One region of the Stenotrophomonas rhizophila genome, then DNA from elsewhere that is predicted to be linked to it. Evidence: riboswitches for the same ligand, from Rfam matches in the RefSeq annotation. Region 1 holds a riboswitch; the other holds the start of a gene.

Region 1 (9,518 bases):
AGAACATCTCCAAGCCCACCGCCGACGACAAGGCGATTGCCCAGGTCGGTACGATCTCGGCCAACTCGGACGAGTCGATCGGCAACATCATCGCCGAAGCGATGCGTGAAGTCGGCAAGGAAGGCGTGATCACCGTTGAAGAAGGCTCGGGCCTGGAAAACGAGCTGGACGTGGTCAAGGGCATGCAGTTCGACCGCGGCTACCTGTCCCCGTACTTCATCAACAACCAGCAGGCGCAGACCGCCGACCTGGATGATCCGTACATCCTGCTGCACGACAAGAAGATCTCCAACGTGCGTGACCTGCTGCCGGTGCTGGAAGGCGTCGCCAAGGCCGGCAAGCCGCTGCTGATCGTGGCTGAAGAAGTCGAAGGCGAAGCGCTGGCGACCCTGGTGGTCAACACCATCCGCGGCATCGTGAAGGTCGTGGCCGTCAAGGCACCGGGCTTCGGCGACCGCCGCAAGGCAATGCTGGAAGACATGGCCACCTTGACCGGCGGCACCGTGATCTCCGAAGAAATCGGCCTGTCGCTGGAGAAGGCGACCATCGCCGACCTCGGCCGCGCCAAGAAGGTGCAGGTTTCCAAGGAAAACACCACCATCGTCGACGGCCAGGGCGACCAGGAAGCGGTGCAGGCACGCGTGGCCCGCATCAAGACCCAGATCGAAGACACCTCGTCCGATTACGACCGTGAGAAGCTGCAGGAACGCGTGGCCAAGCTGGCCGGCGGTGTTGCCGTGATCAAGGTCGGTGCGTCGACCGAAATCGAAATGAAGGAAAAGAAGGACCGCGTCGACGACGCCCTGCACGCTACCCGTGCGGCGGTCGAAGAAGGCGTGGTGCCGGGCGGCGGTGTTGCCCTGGTCCGCGCGGTCACCGCGCTGGCTGGCCTGAAGGGCGCCAACGAAGACCAGAACCACGGCATCCAGATCGCCCTGCGCGCGATGGAAGCCCCGCTGCGTGAAATCGTCGCCAACGCCGGCGAAGAGCCGTCCGTGATCGTCAACAAGGTCAAGGAAGGCACCGGCAGCTACGGCTACAACGCCGCCACCGGCGAGTTCGGCGACATGCTGCAGTTCGGCATCCTGGACCCGACCAAGGTGACCCGTTCTGCCCTGCAGAACGCTGCCTCGATCGCCGGCCTGATGATCACCACCGAAGCGATGGTGGCCGAAGCCCCGAAGAAGGATGACGGCGCCGGCGCAGCAGGCGGCGGCATGGGCGGCATGGGTGGCATGGGCGGCATGGACTTCTAAGGTCCCCGCACACGCGACATCCTGTCGTGCTGTAAACGAAGAACCCCGCCGAAAGGCGGGGTTCTTTCGTTAGGGGACAAACACCTTGTTGCCGTATTCCCAGGTCCACGGCGCGCCGGTGTCACCCAGGACGTAGCGCACCAGTGCGGGGAATGCCGCTTCGGCGCGCACATCGTTGCCCAGGATCACCACGCAGCGCTGGCCACGTGCCAGGCAGACCATCGTGTTGCCCACCGCGTCGTCATGCCCGCCTTTGTAGAAACCATGGCCCTGCGGGCCGTCGAACACCACCACGCCCAGCCCGGCGGCAAGGTCGGCACGCCGCTTCGCCGGGGGCAGTTCGTCCTGCAGCGTGGGGAACTGCGAGGCGGTGGTGATCGGCCACTGCGCGCGCACCAGCTCACGTCGCGATGCGGGCGAAAGGCCTTCACCGCTCACCAGTGCGGCGACAAGCCGCGCGATATCGGTGATGGTGGTGTCCATCGAACCCGCCGCCCGCACACGGCTGCGCTCGTCATGCGGTTCGGTGCTGCCGTCCTGGGTCCAGCCGTCGGCCAGGTTGCCGGCGAAGTCCGCGCGCCAGGTCATGCTGGTACGGGTCATGCCGAGGCGATCAAACACCCGCCGCTGCATTTCCCTGCCCACGTCCAGGCCTACGCCCTGTTCGAGCACGAACTGAAGCAGGATCAGCCCTTCCCCGGAATACGCATATCGCGTGCCCGGGTCGAAATGCAGCCGCAGTTTTCCCTCCGGTTCAAGGAAGGCGAAGTTGGAGAAACCGCTGCGATGGCTGAGCAGCATGCGCGGGGTGATCTGCTGCCAGCGCGGGTCATCCTTCAGGTCGGGCCAGGGCGCGTAGCGCTTGTCGGCCGGATACTCCGGCAGTGGACGGTCCAGGTAGGCGGCGATGGGGCGATCCAGATCCACGATGCCGTCGTCCACCAGCTGCAGCACCATGTAGGCAAACGCCGCCTTGGTCAGCGACGCGGCATACATGATGGTGTCCGGCTGCAGCGGCTCGCCGGCCGCATTGCGCTTGCCGGCCGCGTGCACCTGCACGACCTTGCCATCATCGATCACGGCCAACGCCAGCCCCTGGGCCTGGGTTGCCCGCATCAGACGCTGCATCTGCGCATCCACCGCAGGCGGGGACGGCAGCGCGTGGGGTGGGGCGGCGGCCAGCGCAGCGGACGCGGGCATCAACAGGGAGAACATCAGGACGAACGGGCGCATGCACGGCACTCCTCCGGGTCTCGGCGCCAATCGTACCGTCGGGCCTGCAGCCCTGAACACTGCACCCCAGTTGCGAATGAAACAGTTGGCACTCCCAAACCCCTGTGCTATCAATACTCCCCAATGAACGCACGCCACGCCAATTCCTACTTTTGGTATTACTTTCCGAAGCCACCGGCGGAGGAAGGCATGCGCTCACCCTGAAGAAACTTTCAGACGCATTCCCGAAAGCCGCCAGCGCACCTGGCGGCTTTTTTGTTGCCGCCGCGCTGGGGACCCCCACCTTCCAGGAGACACCCCCATGCCCCCCCACACCGACGACCTGCGCATCCGCAAGATCGAACCGTTGACCCCGCCGGCGCAGCTGTTGGCGATGCTGCCCTGCGACGATGAAGCTTCCTCCACGGTGAGCGCCTCGCGCGCCGCACTGCACGAGATCCTGCACGGCCGCGATGACCGCCTGGCGGTGGTGATCGGCCCGTGCTCGATCCATGACCCGGTCGCGGCGATCGAATACGCGCAGCGCCTGAAGCCGCTGCGCGATGCGTACGCGGGCGAACTGGAAATCGTCATGCGCGTCTACTTCGAAAAGCCGCGCACCACGGTGGGCTGGAAGGGACTGATCAACGACCCGGACCTGGATGGCAGCTTCCAGATCAACAAGGGCCTGCGCGTTGCGCGCGGCCTGCTGCGCGACATCAACAAGTTGGGCCTGCCGGCCGGCGTGGAGTTCCTGGATGTGATCTCGCCGCAGTACATCGCCGACCTGGTTGCCTGGGGCGCGATTGGCGCGCGTACCACCGAAAGCCAGGTGCATCGCGAGCTGGCCTCCGGGCTGTCGTGCCCGGTCGGCTTCAAGAACGGTACCGACGGCAACATCAAGATCGCCGCCGACGCGGTGGGTGCCGCATCCAACCCGCACCATTTCCTGTCTGTGACCAAACAGGGCGATACGGCCATTGTCGCCACCGCCGGCAACCCGGATTGCCACGTGATCCTGCGCGGCGGCAAGGTGCCCAACTTCGATGCCGCCAGCGTGGATGCCGCCAGCCAGACGCTGGCCAAGGCGCAGCTGCCGGCGCGATTGATGATTGATGCCAGCCACGCCAACAGCAGCAAGAATCCCGAAAACCAGCCGAAAGTGATCGCCGACATCAATGCACAGCTGGCGGCAGGCGAAGAGCGCATCGTGGGCGTCATGGTGGAAAGCCATCTGGTGGCCGGCCGCCAGGAACTGGTGGAAGGCCAGCCGCTGGTGTACGGCCAGAGCATCACCGATGGCTGCATCGGCTGGGACAGTTCGCTGCAGGTGCTGGAGGCGCTCGCCGAGGCAGTGCGTGCGCGGCGCGCGCGGCGTCTGGCCGAGGCGGCTTGATCCCTCAGGGAGCCGGCCGCCGGCCGGCTCCACGAAAGATCCGCTCTACCGGAAGTCTGGTTTTGTTAAAGAGAATCAATTGGATACTGCGCGCCCGGGGCCGCAGACTGCAGGCCTCACTTGAGGGTCCTACAGGGTGTATGTACAATGTATGCACAGTCCAGCAACGTGCGGGTGCTTCCCATGGGAACCGCAAGCAAAGTCATCAATTTCCGGGCCCCTGCCGATAAGCAGGATCTGATCGATCGTGCCGTAGCAATCAGTGGCGTGAATCGCACCGAGTTCATCCTGGATGCCGCTTGCGACAGGGCGCGCGAGGTGCTGGCCGACCAGACGCAGTTCACGTTGAATGCCGAGCAGCTGCAGCGCTTCAATGCGCTGCTGGACGCGCCGCTGGAGGACAACCTGGCGCTGCGCCGGTTGTTGAGCACGCCGGCGCCCTGGGAACGCTGAGCCCTTGTGGCTCTCCGCTCCAACCCCGCTGCACGCGGAACATCTGTTGGATGACTTCCGCTGCAGTGCTCCAGCCTTGGCGAAATGGCTGCTTGAACGCGCACGCCAGAACCAGGCATCCGGCGCATCACGATGCTTCGTGGCCTGCGACGAGCAGCGTCGCGTTGTCGGTTATTACGCGCTTTCAGCCGGCTCGATAGCGCATGACGCCGTGCCCGGACGAATCCGCCGCAACATGCCCGATCCCATTCCGGTCATCGTGTTGGGGCGGTTGGCGGTACATGCGGACAGGGCGGGGCAAGGCATTGGCCAGGGCTTGTTGAAGGATGCGGTGCTACGTTCGCTGCAGGCGTGCGGTCAGGTCGGCGCACGGGCGTTGCTCTGCCATGCCATCGATGAGCCCGCCAAGGCGTTCTACCTCAAGCACGGTTTCATCGCTTCACCCATTCACCCTCTGACGCTGATGCTGCCCCTTGCGTGCTAATGCACCTCGTCGCGGTACACGAACTTCGGCATCTCCCACTTGAAGTGGATCGCGAGCAGGCGGAAGGCGAAGCCGCCGCCCAGGCACCACAACGTGGCGGCGTTGAGCGACACACCCAGTTCGAGCAGGCCCAGCCATGCCGCGCCGGTAAGCAGGGTGATCACCGCGTACAGCTCCTTCTGGAAGATCAGCGGCACCTCGTTGCACAGCACGTCGCGCAGCACGCCGCCGAAGGCGCCGGTGAGCATGCCGGCGATGAGCACGATCGGCACCGCGTGGCCGCCGTCGCGCGCCACCGCGCAGCCGATCAGGGTGAAGCAGATCAGGCCCAGGCCATCGAGCACCAGGAAGGTGCGGCGGAAGTGGTGCATCCAGCGCGCCACCCAGGTGGCGATCAGCGCCGCACATATGGTGAAGCCCAGGTACTCGGGGTGCTTGACCCAGCCCAGCGGGTAGTGGCCCAGCACGATATCGCGCAGCGAACCGCCGCCCAGCGCGGTGACGCAGGCGATGATGACCACGCCGAACAGGTCCATCCGCCGCCGGCCGGCAGACAGCGCGCCGGTCATGGCTTCGGCGGAAATGGCGATGAGGTAGATGATGGACAGCAGCATGCAATGGCTCCGGAGGTGCAGGCGGGGACGGAAACGCGCACGCGCCAGCGCCGCAGCACTGTCGTGGGGTGGGATTCCGTTGCCGCTCCCGCTGTCCTTTTGCCTGAGAGTTCAGTGGCCAGGCCACGTGCCCCTTCGGCGGGTCATTGAAGACCTCTCTCCAGATCGGCGTGTTGGATGCATGGTTGGTGGAGTATCGAGCCACCGGCCTGAGCGATTATGGGAGCCTGCGCCTTCGGCGGGCGCCAGCGCGGCGCCTCTCTCCTGCATCCGGGTCGGATTCTAGCAGCCAGCGCGCCCCCGCCGGTGGATAATCCCGGTATGCCCGCTGAACCCGCCCCCTGGTACGTCTACCTGCTGGAATGCCGCAACGGCAGCTATTACGCCGGCATCAGCAACGACGTGGACGCCCGCTTCCAGGCACACCTGTGCGGCAAAGGCGCGCGCTACACCCGCGCCAATCCACCAGTGAAGCTGCTGGCGGTGCGCGCGTATCCCAACCGCTCGGCAGCTTCCAAGGCCGAATGCGAGCTCAAGCGCCAGCCGCGCGCACGCAAACTGGCCTGGCTGCAGCAACGGAGTGCCGGAACATGACCGGAATCGACCCGGCCAAGGCGCGCGCAATGATCGGCAAGACCGTGCTCGCCGGCATGACCTACCTTGACGCCCAGGGCAACGCCCTGGAGCACCGCCAGATGGCCGGGCACGTGCTGCGCATCAATGACGACGAGGGCGTGGTACTGGCCAGCGCAGTGGACGGCGGGGAGCTGTTCCTGCCGCCCACGCTGGACCACTACACGCCGGCCGCTCCAGGCGACTACACCCTGCGCTCGATGGCACTGACCATCAGCGATCCGGACTACCTGTGTACCTGGGACGTTCACCTCGCGCCCGGCAACGATCCCTGATCGGATGGCTTCGGCCGCCGGTCCTCGCGGTCATCACCGAAGATGATCCGCGCGCTGCGCTGGTAGCTCCAATACGCCACCGCCCAGTTGAGCAGCACCACGATCCGGTTGCGGAACCCGATCAGGAAGAACACGTGCGCGGCCAGCCAGAACCACCACGCCAGCACGCCCGACAACTGCAGCCGGCCCAGGTGCACGATGGCGGCCATGCGGCCGATCGTGGCCAGGTTGCCGAAGTCCTGGTACTTGAACGGCCCGGGTGACGGCTTGCCCTCCAGCCGTGCACGAATTGTCGCGGCCACATGCTTGCCCATCTGCTTGGCGGCCGGGGCAACGCCCGGCACCGGCCGGCCATCGGCCTGCTGCAGCGCGGCCAGGTCGCCGGCGACGAAGATCTCCGGGTGCCCGGCCAGGGTCAGGTCGGGCTGCACCGGCACGCGTCCGGCGCGGTCCAACGGCACCTCCAGCGTCCGCGCCAGCGGCGAAGCGGCCACGCCCGCGGCCCACACCACGGTGCGCGCGGCAACGAACTGCTCGCCGAGCTGGAAGCCCTCGCCGTCGATGTGATTGACCGCTGTACCCGTCAACACCTCCACCCCGAGCTTCTCCAGCTGGCGCCGCGCTTTCAGCGACAGCACCTCGGGGAAGCTGGACAGCACCCGCGGCCCGGCTTCGACCAGCCGCACCTTGGCGCTGGCCGGATCGATATGGCGGAACTCGTTGCGTAGCGTGTGCCGCGCGATCTCGGCCAACGTGCCGGCCAGTTCCACCCCGGTGGGGCCGCCGCCGACCACCGCGAAGCTCAGCCACGCCGCCTTGCGTGCCGGATCCGGCTCGGCCTCGGCGCGTTCGAAGGCCAGCAGCAGCTTGCGGCGCAGTGCGATCGCATCGTCCAGGGTTTTCAGGCCAGGCGCGTCGGCGGCCCACTCGTCGTGCCCGAAATAGGCGTGGGTGGCGCCGGTGCACAGCATCAGGGTGTCGTAGCCGAGCTGGCTGCCGTCGGCCAGGGTGATCTGGCGGCTGGCCTTGTCGATCGAGGTCACCTCGCCCAGCCGCACTTCAACATTGCGCTGGTCGCCCAGGATGTGGCGCAGCGGCGCGGCGATGTCGGGTGCGGACAGGCCGGCGGTGGCGACCTGGTACAGCAGCGGCTGGAACAGATGGTGGTTGCGACGGTCCACCAGGGTGATGCGGATGCGCGCGCTGGCCAGCGCGCGGGTGGCCCAGAGGCCGGCGAAGCCGCCACCGATGATGACCAGGTGGGGCAGGGAATCGCGGGTCATGCAATGACTCCTTGGCGGGGGTCGAAGCGAAGCACTGCATGGTCGCACGTGACGCGCGATATTCACGTGGATGGCAGATACGGGGTTCAGCAGCCGTCGCACCTGCCGGCGGCCGATCCGTTCGTTGCCTGGAAAGTCCACCTGCGTGCGCGCATTTCCGAAAGAAGACCGTCAACACCGGCGCGTTGATCGGCGTATCGTATCGGCGCCTATCGACAACCGGGAACACCAACATGCTGAAGATCTGGGGCCGCCGCAATTCCAGCAACGTGCGCAAAGTGCTGTGGTGCGCGGAGGAAATCGGCCTGCCGTACGAATCCATCGAAGTGGGCGGCCCCTTCGGTGGCACCCAGTCGCCGGAATACGTGGGCATGAACCCCAACGGCCTGGTGCCGGTGATCGAAGACCACGGCCTGCCGCTGTGGGAATCCAACACCATCGTGCGTTATCTGAGCGCGCGCTACGCGCTGGGCACGCTGTACCCCGAAGATGCGATGGCGCGCGCCCAGGCCGAGAAGTGGATGGATTGGAGTACCTCGCGCATGGCGCCGCTGTACACCGACCTGATCTGGGGGATCATGCGCACCGCCCCGGCCGACCGCGACGAGGCCCGCATCAATGCCGCGATCACCCGTGCCGGCGAGTTGCTGGGCATGGCTGATGCCACCCTGGCGCAGCAACCGTGGTTGTCCGGCGAGCAGTTCGCGATGGGCGACATTCCGTTGGGCGCGCTGGTCTATGCGTGGTTCGAGCTGCCGATCCAGCGGCCGTCGTTGCCGCACCTGGAAGCGTGGTACCAGCGCCTCCAGCAGCGCCCGGCGTACGTCAAAGCGGTCATGACGCCGTTGACGTGAGGTAACGGACGGCAGGTGCGGACCGTTGGTCCGCACGCTTTCAATACAGGTCGGTGGGATCGACGTCCAATGACCAGCGCACCTTGCGCGCCTGCGGCAAGCCGTACACCTGCGGCATGATCTGATCCAGCAGCGCATGCAGCGGCCGCCGCGCCGGGGCCGACAGCAGCAGCTGCGTGCGCTGGTAACCGGCGCGGCGCGGCATCGGCGCCGGCATCGGGCCGAAGCGTTCCACGGGGCACTCATGCGCGATCAGCTCGCGCACCGCCATCAGCATGGCGTTGGCGTGCTCCACCTGCTGCGCCTCGGCGCGCATCAGCGCCAGGTGCGCGAACGGCGGGAAGCCGGCCGCTTCGCGCTGCTGCAGCTCGGCGTCGGCGAAGGCGTGGTAGCCCCCGTTGACCAGTGTTTCCAGCAACGGGTGCCCGGGGTGATGGGTCTGCAGCCAGACTTCGCCGGCATCGGTGGCGCGCCCCGCGCGCCCGGCCACCTGGATCAGCTGCTGGGCCAGTTTCTCGCTGGCGCGGAAATCGGCGGAGAACAGTCCCTCGTCGATGCCCACCACCACCACCAGGGTCAGCTTGGGCAGGTCGTGGCCCTTGGCCAGGATCTGGGTGCCGACCAGGATGCCGGCGCGGTCGCCCAGCGTGGCAAGTTGGGTCTCCAGCGCGTCGCGCCGGTTGGTGGTGCCGCGGTCGATGCGGATCACCGGGAAATCGGCGAAGGCTTCCGCCAGGTGTTCTTCCAGCCGCTCGGTGCCGATGCCCTGTGGCTGCAGCGCCAGGCTGGCGCAGTCGGGGCAGGCCAGTGGCGCCGGCTGGCGCGCGCCGCAGTGGTGGCATTGCAGCCGGCGGCCGCCGGCGTGCACGGTCATCGGCGCATCGCAGCGTTTGCAGGGCGCGGTCCAGCCGCAGTCGTGGCACAGCAGCACCGGTGCGTAACCGCGGCGGTTCTTGAACACCAGCACCTGGTGGCCGGCCGCCAGGTGCTGGCCGATGCCTTCCATCACCTCGGGCGAAAGGCCGTCCTTCAACGGGCGCTTGCGCACGTCCAGCACC
Region 2 (9,518 bases), 690 kb from region 1:
GAGCGCAGCATTGCCCGTGCCATCCGCACCGTGGCGTGGCGCATCCTGGTGTTCTACATCGGCTCGCTGAGCGTGATCATCGCCGTGGTGCCGTGGACCAGCGAAGCGCTGAAGTCGCCGTTCGCCGCCGTGCTGCAGGTGGCCAACATTCCGGGGGCCGCCACGGCCATCACCCTGATCGCGGTGATCGCACTGTTGTCGGCGCTCAACGCCAACCTGTATGGCGCCTCGCGCATGATGTATTCGCTGGCGCGCCGCCGCGAAGCCCCGGCGGTGCTGGGCTGGACCGACCCGCGCCACGTGCCGCTCATTGCGGTGCTGGCCAGCGTGCTGTTCGGCTTCGCCGCCACGGTGATGGAGCTGGTGTTTCCCGACAAGGTGCTGCCGGTGCTGCTGAACATCGTGGGCTCCACCTGCCTGCTGGTGTGGACGATTTCGCTGCTGTCGCAGCTGATCCTGCGCCACCGGGCCAACCGCGACGGCACCCGCCTGCCGTTCCGCATGGCCGGCTACCCGTACCTGACCGTGCTCGGCCTGTGCGTGCTGGCACTGATCTTCGGCCTGCTGCTGTCCGAAGCGCACACCCGCGTGCAGTTCCTGTCGATGGCCGCGCTCACCGCTGTGATTGCGATCATCAGCGAAGTCACCCGCCGCGTGCGCCGCAACCGCTCCTCGGAATAATCGTAGACACGCCACGCGTGTCCTGCGTGATCGAGGCGACCCATGACGGCGGTCGCGCGCGACACCGGCCAGGCAGAACCCATAACAATGACGGCCCGCGTCTGCGGGCCGTTCACACTGTTGCCACGCCGCTCAACGGTCAGCGTCAAGACGTAGGACTGTCGCCGTCAGTAACGATTGTCCAGATGCCTGTTGGCAGAGTTAGCATGGAGTGCAGGGTCTACGTCGTGCTCGCACTTCTGCGATCCGTTGGTGGTCTGGTCGATTCTTGGCGGGGTCGTGTTGGAGATCGTGGCCGGCTGCGGTCTTGCCGACGCCGGCGCCGGTCCGTACGGTTGTTCAATGCGGAACACCTGCGGCGGAATGATCCTGCCGACGGAGTGGGAAGAAACTTCTTTCGGAATCATCATTGCTCCAAGCGTAAGTCCAGCTGGGTGGGCAAGGGTGACCGCGATCATGCGATGCAGCTTTCAGAATGCCATCGCAGGACAAGAAAGAACGGCCCGCTTTGCGCGGGCCGTCGTCATTACCGCCTGGGCCGGCCAATGGCCGGCACTACCGGGTCATGACTTCGCCGGGGGCGCCTCTTCGGTCATTTTCAGCGCCACAGCGTACTCTTTCACGTTTGGATATTTTTGCGCCAAGGTGCACCATGGCATGTCGGCTTCGGACGTATAGGTGCGGTACAGCGGCGCCGCCGCGAATGCCATGGCCGCCGCTACGTTGTTCACATGGGTGATCGGCGCCTGCTCGCTGGCTTGGCTCGCTTGGCTTCGCATGGGCGCGGAGCTTGGGGTGCTGGTATCGAGTTTTGGGATCATGCGGAACGGGTCCAGTGTGAGAGGACCTGTACGCTACGAACCGTCCAGCGCCCGCGCTTCCATGTTTCATGCATGTGGGTTCGTTCCAGGCAGCGCTGGCCCAACTCGGGCCAAGCAAAAACGGCCCGCTTTCGCGGGCCGTTTCGTTTCAGCCAGGCAGGAGGATCAGACCTCCACGCCCTCGTCTTCCTTGTACGCGTCGACCGGGATGCAGGCGCACATCACGTTCTTGTCGCCGTAGACGTTGTCCACGCGTGCCACCGGCGGCCAGTACTTCTGCTGGCGCAGGCTGGCCAGCGGGAAGGCGGCCAGTTCGCGCGGGTAGGCGTGCGACCACTCGCTGGCCGACACCGCGGTCGCAGTGTGCGGTGCATGCTTGAGCGGGTTGTCCTCGCGGTCCAGGCGGCCGTCTTCGATCGCGGCGATTTCCTCGCGGATCTGGATCATCGCGTTGATGAAACGGTCCAGCTCGTGCAGCGATTCGCTTTCGGTCGGCTCCACCATCAGCGTGCCCGCGACCGGGAAGCTCAGGGTCGGGGCGTGGAAGCCGAAGTCGATCAGGCGCTTGGCCACGTCTTCAGCACCCACGCCAGAGGTCTTCTCCAGCGGGCGCACGTCCAGGATGCACTCGTGCGCCACCAGCCCGTTGCGGCCGGTGTACAGCGTCTTGAAGTGCGGGGCCAGGCGCTTGGCGATGTAGTTGGCGTTGAGCAGCGCCACCTGGGTGGCCTTGCGCAGGCCTTCAGTGCCCATCAGCGTGATGTACATCCAGCTGATCGGCAGGATCGAGGCGCTGCCGAAGCTGGCCGCGCTGACCATGCCCACCGGGCCGTTGTCGCCCAGCTTGCCCGGCAGGAACGGGGCAAGGTGCGACTTGACCGCGCACGGGCCCACGCCCGGGCCGCCGCCGCCATGCGGAATGCAGAAGGTCTTGTGCAGGTTCAGGTGCGACACGTCCGAGCCCCACTTGCCGGGCTTGGCCACGCCGACCAGGGCGTTCATGTTGGCGCCGTCGGTGTACACCTGGCCGCCGTGCTTGTGGATGATCTCGCAGATCTCGACCACTTCTTCCTCGAACACGCCGTGCGTGGAGGGGTAGGTCATCATGATCGCGGCCAGGCGGTCGCTGTACTTCTCGGCGTTGATGCGGATGTCTTCCACATCCACGTTGCCATTGCCGTCGGTCTTGGTCACCACCACCTTCATGCCGCACATCTGCGCGGAGGCCGGGTTGGTGCCGTGCGCCGAATCCGGAATCAGGCAGACGTCGCGATGGCCTTCGCCACGCGAGCGGTGGTAGGCGCGGATCGCCAGCAGGCCGGCATATTCGCCCTGCGCGCCGGAGTTCGGCTGCAGGCTCACCGCGTCATAGCCGGTGCACTCGACCAGCATCGCTTCCAGCCCGTCGATCAGTTCCTTGTAACCAAGGGCCTGGTCGGCCGGGGCCAGCGGGTGGATGTTGGCGAACTCCGGCCAGGTCACCGGGATCATCTCGGCGGTGGCATTGAGCTTCATGGTGCAGCTGCCCAGCGGGATCATGGTGCGATCCATCGCCAGGTCCTTGTCGGCCAGCGAGCGCAGGTAGCGCAGCAGCTCGTGTTCGCTGTGGTGGGTGTTGAACACCGGGTGGGTCAGGAACGCGCTGGTGCGCACCAGGCCGGCCGGCAGGGCATCGGCGGTGGCCGCGTCCAGTGCTTCCACGTCCACGCTGGCACCGAACAGCTGGCCCAGCGCGACGATGTCGGCGCGGGTGGTGGTTTCGTCCAGGCTGATGCCGACCGCTTCGCTGTCGATCGCGCGCAGGTTGATGCGGGCGGCGGCCGCCTTGGCATGGATCGCGGTCGCGTCGATGTCCTTGACGTGCAGGGTGTCGAAGAACTGCTCGCCGACGTTGATGCCGGCCGTGCGCAGCGCGGCAGCCAGGATCGCGGCCAGGCGGTGGGTGCGGCGGGCGATGCGGGTCAGGCCCTCCGGGCCGTGGTACACGGCATACATCGAGGCCATGACCGCCAGCAGCACCTGCGCGGTGCAGATGTTGGAGGTGGCCTTCTCGCGGCGGATGTGCTGTTCGCGGGTCTGCAGGGTGAGGCGGTAGGCCGCATTGCCCTGCGCATCGACCGACACGCCGATCAGGCGGCCCGGCATCGAACGCTTGTAGGCATCACGGCAGGCCATGAAGGCCGCGTGCGGGCCGCCGAAGCCGAACGGCACGCCGAAGCGCTGCGAGTTGCCCACCACGATGTCCGCGCCCCATTCGCCGGGGGCGGCAATCAGGGTCAGCGCCAGCAGGTCGGTGGCCACGGCCACCAGGCCACCACGGGCATGCACGGCATCGGCCAGCGCCTTGTAGTCGCCGATGTGGCCGAAGGTATCGGGGTACTGCAGCAGCACGCCGTAGGCTTCGGCTTCCATGGCTTCGGCCGGGGTGCCCACGCGCAGCACGATGCCCATCGGCTCGGCGCGGGTGCGCAGCAGTTCCAGCGTCTGCGGGTGCACGGCGTCGTGCACGAAGAAGGTGTCGGACCTGGACTTGGCCGAACGCTTGGCCAGGGTCATCGCTTCGGCCGCGGCGGTGGCTTCATCCAGCAGCGAGGCGTTGGCGATCTCCATGCCGGTCAGGTCGGCGCACAGGGTCTGGAAGTTGATCAGCGCTTCCATGCGGCCCTGCGAGATCTCGGCCTGGTATGGGGTGTAAGCGGTGTACCACGCCGGGTTTTCCAGCACGTTACGCAGGATGACGTTCGGGGTGAGGGTGCCGTAGTACCCCTGGCCGATGAAGGTGCGGAACACCTGGTTCTTTTCGGCGATGGTGCGGATCTTGGCCAGGGCTTCCACTTCGGTCAGCGAGCTGGGCAGCGCCAGCGCGGCCGGCGACTTGATGCCCGACGGCACGATGGCGTCGGTCAGTGCGTCCAGCGAGGCGTGGCCGACCACGTCGAGCATCTGCGCGATTTCGGCGTCGTTGGGGCCGATGTGGCGTTCAACGAACGCGTGGTGGTGTTCAAGCTCGCGCAGGGTAGGGGTGTTCTGGGACATGGCTGGCATCCAAAAGAGTGGGCACGCACGTTCGGAAGCGCGGACGGGGCGTGTCATGGGCGACAACGATCCACCGGACCCTGCGGTCTTCCTGGGTGCCCCTCTGTCCTTTTGCCTGAGAGTTTAAAAGCGCGCGGCTGCGTGCTTCGTGCCCCTTCGGCGCCGGCACTGGCCGGTCTCTCCAGAGTTTTGGTGCGGGTGGTATCGGGCCTGAGCGATTACGGGCGTTGCGCCTTCGGCAGCGGGTGCTTCAATACAAAGCGCCGCTTCTCCCACCATGTAGCGTGGGAATTATAGCCCAGCGGCCCGGCCGACAACGCCCGTCCGGCACATGAACAGGGGGCGCCGACCGCGTCATAACCGGCCGCCGGGCATGGTGCCAGGCAGGCGGACGGCCTATCATGGCTGCATCCTCGTATTCATCAGGCGCCACCGCAGGCTGCGGCCGGCGCCTTCCGTGCGTTCGCACGGCCGCTGACGGAAGACCCGATGACACCCGCTCCGCCCTCCAACCGCCGCCTGGCCCTGCTGCTTGCCGGCCTGGCCATGTTCGGCCCGTTCTCGATCGACACCATCTTCCCGGCGTTCCTGCTGCTGGGCGAGCGCATGCAGGTCGACCAGGTCGCGGTGCAGCAGACGGTGAGCGTGTACCTGCTGTTCTACGGCCTGATGAGCCTGGCGCACGGCCCGCTGTCGGACGCGTTCGGCCGCCGCCGGGTGATCCTGGGGGGGCTGGTGCTGTTCATCGCCGCCTCGATCGGCTGCGCGCTGTCGCGCGACCTGACCACGCTGCTGGTGTTCCGCGCGCTGCAGGGCGTCACCGCCGGCGTAGGCGTGATCGTCGGCCGCGCGGTGATCCGCGACCTCTACCATGGCGCCGACGCGCAGCGGTTGATGAGCCAGGTCTCGATGATCTTCGGCATCGCCCCGGCGATCGCGCCGATCATCGGCGGCTGGATCCTGCTCGGCGGCGGCGACTGGCCGCTGATCTTCTGGTTCCTGGTGGTGTTCGCGCTGGTGTTGCTCGCCGCCACCGGCAAGTGGCTGCCGGAGACCCACCCGGTGGAAGCCCGCACCCCGCTGTCCACCCGCGCGCTGCTGCGCAGCTACCTGCAGATGGGCACCAATCCGCGCCTGCTGCGCCTGGCGGCAGCCGGTGCGTTCAATTTCTCCGGCATTTTCCTGTACATCGCCTCGGCACCGGTGTTCGTGATGCAGCACCTGCAGCTGGGCGAGGGCGGTTTTGCCTGGCTGTTCATTCCCACCATCGGCGGCATGACCACGGGCTCGTTCCTGTCCGGGCGCATGGCCGGGCGGATGACCGCCGCCCGCCAGGTCGGGATCGGCTTCAGCCTGTGTGCGGTATCGGCGCTGGTCAACCTGGCCTATGTGCTGGCGGTGGACCAGATCGCGCTGCCCTGGGCGGTGCTGCCGATCTTCGTCGGTGGCGTGGGCATGGCGCTGATCTTCCCGATCCTGGCGCTTGCCGTGCTGGATATGTACCCGCACCAGCGCGGTCTTGCCTCGTCGATGCAGATGTTCCTGCAGCTGATGATCAACACCGTGGTGGCCGGGGTGGTGTCGCCGATGCTCAGCCACACCCCGCTGCACCTGGCGCTGGGCTATGCCGGCTTCTTCGCCATCGGCGCCAGCTTCTGGTTCTGGGAGCGTCGCTGCGAACGCCGCCGCGAGGCCCTGGCCGGCCTGGCCTGAGCCGGTGCGTTATCCTTTCCCCATCTGTTGAAGTCCGGAAGTCCCGCTGATGTCGACCACCTCCAAGCTGCGCCGTGACCTGCGCAAGCGCCGCGAAACCGAAGCGGCCAATCGTGAAAAGGCCAACGCGTCGCCGGTGGAGCCCCATGCCGAACTGCGCGACCAGCAGCGCACGCTGCTGGCCGGCGTGGTGCGCCGCGATGGCGAATGGGTGCTGGGCATGGATGGCCGTATCGCCGGGCAGACCCCCAGCGCCGCCCGCGTGCTGGCGCTGATCATGCAGGCCGCCGAACTGCACGAGCGCCAGGGAACGCCGGTGCGCCTGGTGTATTCGGATGCATTGAAAGACGCCGCGCACGCCGAAGCCAAGGCCGACGGCAAGGATTTCGAGCAGTTCAAGACCGAGTTGGCCGCGTCGTTGAAACCAAGATCCTGACAACCGACCGCGCAAAAAAAAACCGGCCAATGGCCGGTTTTTTTCGTTTACGGGGCCTTCGGCGCCGCCGCCGCCGGCGGCTGCCACCCGCACATCTGGCCCTGGTTCTGCTGCTTCAGCCACTCGTTGACCGGGGTGAAGTACTCGATCATCGGGCCGGCATCGAGCTTGTCGCCGCCGGTGATTTCCTTCAGCGTGGCCTGCCACGGCTGGCTGGCACCCTTGCTCAGCATCGCCCAGAACTTCTGGCCGGCTTCCTTGTTGCCGTAGAAGCTGCACTGGTGCAGCGGGCCCTTGTAGCCGGCCGCGTCGCACAGGCCCTTGTAGAACTGGAACTGCAGGATGCGCGCCAGGAAGTAGCGCGTGTACGGGGTATTGCCCGGCACGTGGTACTTGGCGCCCGGATCGAAGAACTCCTCGCCGCGCGCCGAGGCCGGGGCCACGCCCTGGTACTTGGCCTTCAGGTCCCACCAGGCCTTGTTGTACTGGTCCGGGGTGATCGAGCCATCGAACACGCCCCAGCGCCAGCGGTCGATCATCAGGCCGAACGGCAGGAACGACACGCCGCTCAGGGCCATGCGCATCTGCGCGTTGATGGTCGCCTCGCGGCTTTCCTGCGGCTTGTCGACCAGGCCGATCGAGTTCAGGTACTGCGGGGTCATCGCCAGCACGATGGTGTCGCCGATCGCTTCGTGGAAGCCATCGTTGGCACCGCCCTGGAACAGCGGCGGCAGCGGGTTGTAGGCCAGGTCGTAATAGATGTGGCCCAGCTCGTGGTAGATGGTGGTGAAGTTTTCTTCGGTCGGCTTGATGCACATCTTGGTACGCACGTCGCCTTCCATGTTCATGTCCCACGCGCTGGCGTGGCAGACCACGTCACGGTCCAGCGGCTTGATGAACTGGGTCTTGTCCCAGTACGACTTCGGCAGCGCCGGCATGCCCAGCGACACGTAGAAGTCCTGCGCGCGTTCGGTCATCTGCTTGGCGGTACGCAGTTCGGCCTCACGCTGCGCCTTGTACAGCGCTTCCACGTTCGCGTTGCTGCCGCCGGCCTTGGCCAGCGCACCGCTCAGGTTCGCCTGGTACTGCTTTTCCAGCGCGGCGGTGATGTCCAGGCTGCCCGCGCCCGGGTACGGCTCAAGCTGGTCCCACAGGTTGGACCAGTCCTGCTGCCACATGTTGCCCAGCAGGTGCGCGGCGATCAGGCCGCCTTCGGTTTCGGCCTTGTCCTTGCCGTAGGTGCCGTCCAGCTTGGTGCGGGCGTAGCAGTGCAGCTGCTCGTACATCGGTTTGACCTGTTCCCACAGGCGGTCGGTTTCCGGGCCGATCTGCTCGGGCGGCATGTCGTAGCCGCTGCGCCACATCTGCCCGGCATCGGCGAAGCCCATTTCCTTGGCGCCTTCGTTGACCAGGCCGACGAAGCGCTGGTAATCGGCGCGCATCGGCTTGGTGGTGCCGTGCCAGCCCTGCCAGGCGTCCAGCTGCTTGTCGTAGTCGCGGCTGCTGGCCAGCACTTCTTCCAGGTCGCCGAGCTGGCGGCAGGTGGCCGGGTTGGCCTCGTCGGTGCAGTACTTGCCCGAGCCGTACGCGCCTTCCATGCGGCTGGCGATGCGGGTCAGCTCGCCCAGCTTGGCCGGGTCGCGCGGGGCCGGCATGGCGGTCATCAGCTTGAGCAGGTGGATCTGGCGCTTGGTGTCCTCGCTCATCGGCTGGCCGTCGTACTTGCCGGCCTGGGCGATCCAGCCATTGAGGATGGTCAGCCAGCGTTCGTTGGCCTTGGCCGCCACGCGCTCGGAATCGTCATTGATGTAGGTCGACGACAGCCACTGCGCCGAGGTCATTTCCGGGTACAGGGCCTTGTACTCGGCGTTGACGCGGGCGATGAACTGGTCCGCGGTCTCGGTCGGCGCGGTGGTGCCTGCGGCCGGTGCGGTGGTGGGGGACGATTCCTTCTGGCAGGCCGCCAGCGTCAGTGCGGCAGCACCGACAGCCAGGGCCAGCAGGAGCGGGCGGTGGTTCACGGGGACATCCTTGGGTGGTGACAGACCGGCGAAGGCTAGTGGGGCCGCCGCCGCACCGCAAGGGCCACAGGTCCCGTCAGCGCCCGCAGCCGGCGAACAGGTCGCGGTCGCGCTCGTACAGCGCGGTCTTCACCTGCATCAGGCCCAGTACCGACGGGAACACGTTGTCATGGTCCGTGTACTGGCTGGCGCGCCGCCGCACGCAGGCCAGGTCCAGCCCGCGGCTGGCGGCGAAGCCGGGCGAGAACCACATCGTCATCGGCACCCGGGTCTGTTCCTGCGGGGCGATCGCGTACGGCACCCCGTGCAGGTACAGGCCCTTCTCGCCGAGCGATTCGCCATGGTCGGACAGATAGATCATCGCCGTGTCGTAATCCTGCATGCCCTGCAGCGTGCCGATGGTGTGGGCCAGCAGCTGGTCGGTGTACAGCAGCGCGTTGTCGTAGCTGTTGGTGATTTCCTCGCGGCTGCACTTGCCCAGGTCCGGGGTGTCGCAGGTCGGGGTGAAGTGGCGGAAGCGGGTGGGGTAGCGCTCGAAGTAGCTCGGGCCGTGGTTGCCCAGCTGGTGCAGCACCACCACCCGGTCGCCCGGCGTTGCACGGACCTGTTGGGCGAGGTTGTCGATCAGGATCTCGTCCATGCAACGGCCGTTGGCGCACAGCGTGGGATGCGTTGCATCGTCCAGTGCCTGCATCGGCAGTCCTTCGCACACGCCCTTGCAGCCGGACTGGTTGTCGCGCCACAGCGTGCCGATGCCGGCGTGGTCGAGCACGTGCAGCAGCGACTGGTGCGCGTGGATCTTCTTCTCAT

The links. Region 1 has a riboswitch for glycine ahead of BAY15_RS17110 (trimeric intracellular cation channel family protein). Riboswitches for the same ligand answer to the same signal wherever they lie in the genome.
Region 2: it holds a riboswitch for glycine, as region 1 does, so the genes downstream of both, gcvP (aminomethyl-transferring glycine dehydrogenase) here and BAY15_RS17110 (trimeric intracellular cation channel family protein) in region 1, are expected to answer to the same signal.

What each region holds. Positions count from the first base shown of each region.
Region 1 is NZ_CP016294.1:3,831,027-3,840,544, reverse strand. It holds gene groL (chaperonin GroEL) at 1-1,256, shown strand, start outside; gene BAY15_RS17130 (serine hydrolase domain-containing protein) at 1,326-2,489, opposite strand; gene BAY15_RS17125 (3-deoxy-7-phosphoheptulonate synthase) at 2,791-3,864, shown strand; gene BAY15_RS17120 (DUF1778 domain-containing protein) at 4,012-4,317, shown strand; gene BAY15_RS17115 (GNAT family N-acetyltransferase) at 4,364-4,801, shown strand; gene BAY15_RS17110 (trimeric intracellular cation channel family protein) at 4,798-5,415, opposite strand; glycine riboswitch at 5,499-5,589, opposite strand; glycine riboswitch at 5,597-5,692, opposite strand; gene BAY15_RS17105 (GIY-YIG nuclease family protein) at 5,737-6,009, shown strand; gene BAY15_RS17100 (hypothetical protein) at 6,006-6,323, shown strand; gene BAY15_RS17095 (NAD(P)/FAD-dependent oxidoreductase) at 6,296-7,606, opposite strand; gene BAY15_RS17090 (glutathione S-transferase family protein) at 7,840-8,460, shown strand; gene BAY15_RS17085 (primosomal protein N') at 8,501-9,518, opposite strand, start outside.
Region 2 is NZ_CP016294.1:3,136,108-3,145,625, reverse strand. It holds gene BAY15_RS14105 (amino acid permease) at 1-681, shown strand, start outside; gene BAY15_RS19455 (hypothetical protein) at 849-1,139, opposite strand; gene BAY15_RS14100 (hypothetical protein) at 1,245-1,502, opposite strand; gene gcvP (aminomethyl-transferring glycine dehydrogenase) at 1,668-4,547, opposite strand; glycine riboswitch at 4,632-4,733, opposite strand; gene BAY15_RS14090 (multidrug effflux MFS transporter) at 5,028-6,251, shown strand; gene BAY15_RS14085 (hypothetical protein) at 6,301-6,687, shown strand; gene BAY15_RS14080 (M2 family metallopeptidase) at 6,735-8,708, opposite strand; gene BAY15_RS14075 (phosphoethanolamine transferase) at 8,785-9,518, opposite strand, start outside.